DNA from 2 places in the Paenibacillus sp. AR247 genome. Region 2 is predicted to be linked to the other one. Evidence: a T-box and tRNA genes for the amino acid it is inferred to sense, from the RefSeq annotation. Region 2 holds a T-box; the other holds one or more tRNA genes.
The links. The T-box of region 2 lies ahead of CPT76_RS35030 (valine--tRNA ligase). A T-box ahead of a tRNA ligase gene usually reads a tRNA of that ligase, here a tRNA-Val.

Region 1 (4,168 bases), on a different contig from region 2:
ATACCTCCTTATATGCGGGATAAATCCATGATAAAATACAACCATCAGAGAGGAATCAATTTGGATGGAGCGGTTTGTAAATTCTACGGTTTATACTCGCATTACATAAGACAGGTACGATAAGTTGGTAAAGGTTTACGAGAATACCAGTCGGGAGGTTGAGAGAAGTTGGATTCGATTATTAATTTTGCCCACCGGGGCGCATCTGCGGTATGTCCGGAAAATACGATGGCCGCTTTTGCCCGCAGTTTGGAGCTTGGTGCCACGGGGATTGAAACCGATGTTCAGTTAAGCCGGGACGGCCGGCTTGTCCTGATTCACGACGAAACGTTGTCCCGGACGACAAACGGGAGCGGGTGGGTCAAAGACCATGACCTGGAAGAGCTGAGGAAGCTGGACGCCGGCAGCTGGTTCCATCCCGATTTTGCGGATGAGCGCCTTCCGCTGCTGGAAGAGCTGCTGGAGCTGGTTCAGGACACCGGGACCGTCGTCAACATCGAGTTGAAAAATACGAAGGTACCTTATGCAGGGCTTGAGGAAAAGGTCATCGACATGGTAAGAAGCTATAACCTGAGCGAGCGGATCGTCATCTCAAGCTTCAATCACTATTCCCTGCGGCTCTGCAAGCAGTTCGCGCCTGAAATCCGCACTGGCATTTTGTACATGGAGGGACTGTATGAGCCGTGGGAGTATGCCCGCAGCGTTGAAGCCGACGCCCTGCACGCTTACCATTTTGCGGTGCTGCCAGAATTTGTGGCGGGAGCGAAGGCAGCCGGTAAAGTATACCACCCATGGACGGTCAACGAAGAAAGGAAATGCAGCGTCTTATCGACGCAGGGGCAACAGGTATCATCACCGACTACCCGGATAAGCTGGCAGCGCTGCTGAGCGCTTCAGTGCGCTCCTAAACAACGATAACCCGATGCCACGGCGGCATCGGGTTATTTTGTGCCTGAATAGTCTCCAGAACAGCGAGGGAACGCGTCACCCTTGATGATCCGGTGAATCCCCGTTCGACGGATGTTTACCTTTCTTCAATTCCCGCGCCCCTTCTTCCAGCACGTCTTCAATCATGTCCGTGGATGAGGGCGTTTCATGATCGGGATCCGGAATGGGGTCGACCCCGGGGAAACGTTCCTCTTCATTCGGTTTATTCATCGCCACACGTCCTTCCCGTAGAATCGTTGGTACTTCCATAGTGTGTTCCTTATATGTAAGGATAAACCGTTCCAAGCGCCGCTGAACCACATTTTCCTGCACCTTACGAGCCGAAAGGATAATCGTTATATAAAAAAATAAAGCCGCCCAAGCAGGGCAGCGAATATTAACGAATATGAATGAGGCGTGACAGATGGCCGACTTCATCCAGCGGAATCCACATGGAGCCATACACCGTCCGCATCTTTAAAGTGCCCGGATCATCGGATTTCTCGGGGATGCCGGTGATGGATTCACCATCCAAATTTTGAACGAATAATTGATGGCCGCGGCGGATCGCCATTTCAATTTCCTTTTCCATGAGACTATTCTCCCGTATCCACATACTGGTAAGACTTTTGTATCAATAACTATCTTTATCATAAGATAATTTTCGTCTGTTGGATAGAGAACGAATGTTTGATTGGTGGGGATATGGACCTAAAATATGAATTTAATTTGAACGGATGTCCTGAAAAATAAAAAACCCTCCGTCTGGAGGGGCAGAAAAGAAAATCGAGCAGCTAAATCCGGATGTCTAGACGGTTTCCCAAATGGGGTACGGCGCTGCTATCCAGCATTTTGACCAGGGATTGACCGTCCTGCGAGGCTTGATCCTTAGCGATTTTAAGCACCTGAATGCTCACATTTTGAGCCAGCCGGGACTGGCTCATGGCCATCGATAAAGCAGGGATATCCATCATAAGCCTCCTCTATGTAAAATGGGTAACATCTATGTTATCGGATGTTCGGTGTGATTTATAAAATAGATGCCGCCCGGGAACCAAGTTCCCGGGCGTGCGATCAGGGAGGTGTCGTGTTGATTTCATCCGAAAAATCCGGAATTAATACATTTCTCCACCGAAGTGATGATCGCGACAGTGGCATCTTTTATGGTGGCGTTTTTTGAAGTGGTGGTGCTGTTTGTGAATCTTATGGCAGGAAACATGCTTTTCTTTGTGGACCTTTTTGATTACAGGTTCCCAGTCGACTTTGACGAATATCGTTTTCTTGATTTCTTTTTTGAGGATGACTGGTTTTGGTTTGCGGACATGACAGTGACGACGGTGATCATGTTCGTGGAAAAAGAATTTACCCATTTGGTTACCCCACCTTTGTTGGAAAATGTGAAACCTGAGATATCGTATGTAACGGTTTCCTTCGCAAACACGGCGGAGGTCCCTGTGAGAACAAAATAGATGATTATCTTAACGGGACAAGGCCAAAACTTCTGCAGCTAAGTGTGAAAATAACAAAAAACCCTTGAAGCCTTAAGCTTCAAGGGTTTCTATAGATGATCTGCAGTGGGCTCGAACCACTGACCCCCACCCTGTCAAGATGGTGCTCTCCCAGCTGAGCTAGCAGATCGTACAAGTCAGATACATTTAATATAATAACAGCGCCGTAGTTAGCTGTCAATCATTTTATTTTGCTCACGGTGAATGGCATGCACAATTTGTTTGCCGCTCATGATTAGAAGCTATCCAAACGGGCGAAAACTAAAGTATATTTCGAAACAGAAGGAGTGGCACGGTATGCCGAACAAAGGCGGGCTGCTCGCGGCAGGGCTGTGCCTGCTGCTTGCCGGATGCTCCCCCGCGGGTGAGTTTTCGGATGCGCAGGAGCCGATCAAGCCCGGTTCAACAATGGCCGACTCACCGATTATGCTGGACGTTTACGGCAAATCGGTCAGCGAGGATGTGTATTCCAAGGGCCCTATTACGCCGCCCTGATTCCCCCTGAACAAGACATAGGGCCCGTGCTCCGACTGCACCGGCCCTTGTTTTATTTTAGATATAAGAAAGTATTTGCATCGGAGATTCGGTTTCCTTAGTGTTCGTCGATAAACGTTTTTCTTATTCCTCATCCCATTTGCGTGAATACCCTTTTTGGATGACATAAATGAATGAATAGATCAAGATGGCTGATAAAATGACGATCAGCGCAATGGTCATGCCCATAACGATCCATGGTCTCCCTTCCATAGAGCTCTCATGAGTCAACTATACAGGAAAATCATTTTTTTGTATAATGATTCAGCCGTGTTTTTTATATTGATTGCATGAAAGAGAGGGTAACCGATGCCTGCAGAAATAGTATACGTGACGACCCCCGAGCAGCTGGAACATGCGCTGGACATCCGCCAGGAGGTGTTCGTCAAGGAACAAAACGTGCCCGCCGACCTGGAGATCGACGAATACGATGTGATCAGCGAAAATGTTCATCATATCCTCCTTCAGGACAAGGATCAGTATGTGGCCACCGGCCGGATCATTTATTATAACAGCGATACCGCCAAGATGCAGCGAATCGCGGTTCGCCGCGAGTTCCGCACCCACGGGTTCGGCCGCATTTTGCTGATGGCGATGGAAGAGCGTGCGAGGGAACTGGGGCTGGCCTATTCCATCCTGGATGCTCAGTGCCAAGCTGAACAGTTCTATGCAAAACAAGGCTACGAGGTCATTTCCAAGGAGCCGTTCGATGACGCGGGCATTCCGCATGTCCGTATGAAGAAGCCACTGTAGGCTTCATTTCTTCGCATAAATCCATGTTCTCAGGGAACGATATCCATATGTCACCTTGATATATCATGACAACTTAAGGAGTGGATATCGATGGGAAACCCAGGAAGAGAACAATTTATCGCAGTACAGAAGAACGGTGACGGCGACTTGACGGCCTTTCAAACGTCGTCGGGCCGGGTGCTCGATTACGAGCAGGCGCTGCAGGAAGTAAAGGCGGGCGCCATTGCCGGAGTAAACGTCTTTAAAGGCCGTGACGGCGAGATGTACATCCGCGGGGACGCCGACGGCGATCCGTCGAATAATCTCGATAACCTGCCTACCTTTGAATAAAAGACGAGCGTCATGCTTCCAAAAATAACAGCCGGCTGCAGAGAAGGTTCATCTTTCTGCAGCCGGCTGTGTTTTTTCACCCGTAATCCACATCGACCTGCAAGGGTTACAGCGTA
Region 2 (4,168 bases):
GCAGGCAGGCGCTTCACGGAGAGCGTCTCTCTTTCGCCCATCCGCTCACACGCGAGCAGATTGAGGTGAGCGATCCGTGGCCCGAGGATATGGAGCGTCTCAAAGCCCTTGTGAGAGCGTAAACCTAAGTATCATATGAAAACTGGCATGCTCCTCTTTTTAAAGCATATAAATAGAACGAGTAATGATTTTGGCTCGTGCTGTGGGGATGGCCCACAGTTAGAAATATGCCGAAAAGGAGGACGTTATTTGTGTTTGACCAGTCCTACGGTTTACGCTTTGACATTTACGAACGCATTCATTTAAACGAAGACGTGGCGGGAATCGAAGAACTCGAGGAAATCGAGCTGCTTCCGCATATTCAAGTGATCAGCCAGGACGAACAAGCCAGTCTGCGCGGGCATCTGCTCCTGTCGGGGCTGTACAGAAGCGAAGGTGAGGAAGAAGGGACGCAGCGGCTGGAGCATTTCATTCCAGTGGAAATTACGGTTCCCTTGAACCGGGTAACCTCGCTGGATGACATTGCGGTGGAAATCGAAAATTTCGACGTCGACCTGCTGTCCAAACGAAGCCTGAATATTACGGGCGTTCTCTCTCTGCGCGGCATCGAGACTCAGGTCGCGGAATCACCCGCCTGGAAAGCGGACGAATTCACGGTGGTTCATGCACCGGATGAGGACATTCCGGAGGAAGCGGCTATCTTCGCGCAAGAGCGGGAGGAAGAACCGGCTTCGGCAGAACCGGAACAGCGTGAATTCACGCCGCCGGACGACCCTGCGCCTGTCTGGACCGCACCGGCTCCGTCCTTTGCGCCGCCTCAGTCCCAAATTCAGGCAGAGCAGCCGGAACAGGTTCCGATCGAAGCCACGGAAGCCGATGACTCGGATGAAGCACGGGAAGCGGCAGCCTGGGAAGCCGTATGGCAAGCGGCTGCTGTTCCTCCGTCCGAGCCGGAGGAAGCGGCTGTGCCTCAGGCGTCCGATTCCCGTGAAACTGCGCCGTCTACCGCATGGGAATTTGCCCGCGAACCTGAGCGGGAAGCGGCAGCGCCTCCGCCGCAGGTGGCCGGATTATCCGCTTTACATACGGACAAGGAACCATCAGACCGGACAGCGGAGCCCCAGTACCCGAACAAGTGGCATTTTGAGCATGAAGAGGAGTCGGAGCTGCTGCATCCGGAGGCGACGGCGGTTCAGGCGGATGAAGAACAGGAAGAAGACATCTATTTGAACGCGGCGGGTAAAGACCCGTTCAGCGAGCCTACGTTCCCGTTTGGAGCTTTCCAGGATAAAGTTCAGCAGGAAGAACCGCCTGAAGACCGGGAAATGCGGATTGCGCTCGGAAGCAAGAAGGAACCCGAGTCCGGCGAGAAGGAAGCGATCGGTTTTTCCTCGATCTTGTCCTCAAGCCGTTCGATCAAGGAGCTTGAGTACCAGCAGGCACAGGAGGAGCAGCAGGCTGCTGATGCCGCCGCCAGCGCGGGTGCTGCTGAAGCAGATGATATCAAATGGAAGAACCTGTTCCTCGGCAGTATCTCCGAGCAGACTCCTTTCCGTAAGGTCCGGCTGTGCATCGTTCAGCGGGAAGAGACGCTCGAGACGATCGCCGACCGTTATCAGCTGACGCCGCGGGAGCTAGTACTGTACAACCGGCTGGCGGACCAGACCGTGCAGGAAGGTCAAGTTCTGTACATCCCGTAACGTTTTTGATGCAATCCGAAGAGCCTGGCGCTTTGTTGCGCCGGGCTTTTTTTTGTTCCCGGGATGTGGCCTGCCTGAACACGGGAAAATGGTCCTGCACTTTGGGCCAAGGGAAGTTGACTATCGACATGAAGCGCGTTATTATGGAGTATATGTTTTGCAGAAAAACATCAATGAACGTCAATTACAGAAGACATCCCGTATTTGACGGAAGTTTTTCTTGCGATATGAATCGCTTCAGCTTCGCTGAAAATGAATCCATTTAACCATCTTCAAAAAAACGATGAACGGGAAGAGTAGGCGGTATTGCCCTTCAGAGAGCGGAATTGCAGCGCTGGAAGATTCCGCAGGATGCAGCTGTCCGAAGTCGCCCGGAAGTTGTCGGTTTGAGCACCTGCGTTCGAAGGCGCGGGAGGTAGAGCCGGCCGGCTGCAGCCGTTATCTGTATGGAGTGTTGCGGGGGGCATGCGTGTTTGTGCTGCTTGTCGCAAAACAAAGGTGGTACCGCGAAAGAACAGCCTTTCGTCCTTTGAGGACGAAAGGTTTTTTGTATTTTTGGCAAAGCTGATCTTGTGATGGAGGATGAACAATATGACAGACCAGGAAAACCAAGCAACAACCGGGATGCCGACGACGTATGACCCGAAATCGGCCGAGAAGAAATGGTACAAATACTGGATCGACGGCCAGTATTTCAAAGCCGGGCAGAAGCCCGAGGCGGAGCCGTACACGATCGTGATTCCGCCGCCAAACGTAACGGGGATGCTCCATATCGGGCACGCCCTTGACTTTACCCTGCAGGATATTCTGATCCGCACGAAGCGGATGCAGGGATACGACGCCTTGTGGCTTCCGGGCTCGGACCATGCGGGCATCGCGACGCAGACCAAGGTGGAGCAGAAGCTGCGTGAGCAGAATATTAGCCGCCACGACCTGGGGCGCGAGAAGTTCCTGGAGAAAGTATGGGAATGGAAGGACCAATACGCGGAAACGATTCATGAACAGTGGGCCAAAATGGGCTTTTCCCTGGATTACTCCAGAGAGCGGTTTACGCTTGACGAAGGTCTGTCGAAGGCGGTTCGCGAAGTTTTCGTGAAACTCTATGAAAAAGGGCTGATCTACCGCGGCAAAAAGATCATTAACTGGGATCCGGCCGCCAGAACCGCCTTGTCCGATATTGAAGTTGAATATAAAGAAGTCAACGGCCATCTGTATCATTTGCAGTATCCGCTGAAGGACGGAAGCGGCCACATTACGGTAGCGACCACGCGTCCCGAGACGATGCTTGGCGATACGGCGGTAGCGGTTCATCCGAAAGATGAGCGCTACAAGGACATGATCGGCAAGATGCTCGTGCTTCCGATAGTTGGACGCGAGATTCCGATTATTGCCGACGAGTACGTGGAACGAGAATTCGGCAGCGGCGCCGTAAAAATTACCCCGGCACACGATCCGAACGATTTTGAGGTGGGATTGCGCCACGATCTGCCGCAAATCATCGTGATGGACGAGACCGGCACGATGAATGACCAGGCTGCGAAGTACGAAGGCATGGACCGGGCCGATTGCCGCAAGCAGATCGTTCAGGATTTGAAGGACCTCGGCGTGCTGATCAAAATCGAAGACCATGTGCACCAGGTAGGGCACAGCGAGCGCACAGGCGCCGTAGTCGAGCCTTACTTGTCGACGCAGTGGTTCGTTAAAATGCAGCCGCTCGCAGAAAGAGCCATCGAGGCGCAAAAGGCAGGCAAAGGGGTACGTTTTGTTCCGGAGCGTTTCGAGAAAACATACCTGAACTGGATCGAAAACGTCCGGGATTGGTGTATTTCGCGTCAGTTGTGGTGGGGACACCGGATTCCGGCTTGGTACTGTGAATCCTGCGGCGAGATCCACGTCGCGCATGAGGATGTAACCCAATGCTCCAAATGCGGAAGCACCGAGCTTACGCAGGACAACGACGTTCTGGACACCTGGTTCAGTTCGGCGCTGTGGCCGTTCTCTACCCTCGGCTGGCCGGAGCAGACGGCGGATCTGGAGCGTTATTATCCGACGAATGTACTCGTTACGGGCTATGACATCATCTATTTCTGGGTAGCCCGGATGATCTTTACCGCGCTGGAATTTACGGGCGAAATTCCGTTCAAGGACGTGCTGATGCACGGTCTGGTCCGGGATTCCGAAGGACGGAAAATGTCCAAGTCGCTCGGCAACGGCGTCGATCCGCTCGACGTCATCGAACGGTACGGCGCAGATGCGATGCGCTACATGATCTCCACGAGCAGCACGCCGGGGCAGGATCTGCGCTTCCGCTGGGAACGCGTGGAGCAGGCGCGCAACTTTGCCAATAAAATCTGGAACGCCTCCCGATTCGCTCTGATGAATTTGGAAGGATTCACATATGACGACATTGACATAAGCGGAGAGCTCAGCACGGCGGACCGCTGGATTCTCCACCGCCTGAACGAAAC

Region 1: it encodes a tRNA-Val, which carries the amino acid that the T-box ahead of CPT76_RS35030 (valine--tRNA ligase) is inferred to sense. The anticodon was not compared.

What each region holds. Positions count from the first base shown of each region.
Region 1 is NZ_PCZT01000012.1:304,172-308,339, forward strand. It holds partial or broken gene CPT76_RS22810 (glycerophosphodiester phosphodiesterase) at 169-908, shown strand; gene CPT76_RS37705 (hypothetical protein) at 985-1,158, opposite strand; gene CPT76_RS22815 (hypothetical protein) at 1,325-1,519, opposite strand; gene CPT76_RS22820 (YjfB family protein) at 1,722-1,898, opposite strand; gene CPT76_RS22825 (hypothetical protein) at 2,079-2,396, shown strand; tRNA gene CPT76_RS22830 (tRNA-Val) at 2,493-2,565, opposite strand; gene CPT76_RS22835 (hypothetical protein) at 2,733-2,930, shown strand; gene CPT76_RS22840 (GNAT family N-acetyltransferase) at 3,279-3,722, shown strand; gene CPT76_RS22845 (DUF3892 domain-containing protein) at 3,813-4,052, shown strand; gene CPT76_RS22850 (MBL fold metallo-hydrolase) at 4,159-4,168, opposite strand, start outside.
Region 2 is NZ_PCZT01000026.1:171,173-175,340, forward strand. It holds gene CPT76_RS35015 (RluA family pseudouridine synthase) at 1-122, shown strand, start outside; gene CPT76_RS35020 (LysM peptidoglycan-binding domain-containing protein) at 252-1,700, shown strand; T-box leader at 1,975-2,233, shown strand; gene CPT76_RS35030 (valine--tRNA ligase) at 2,292-4,168, shown strand, end outside.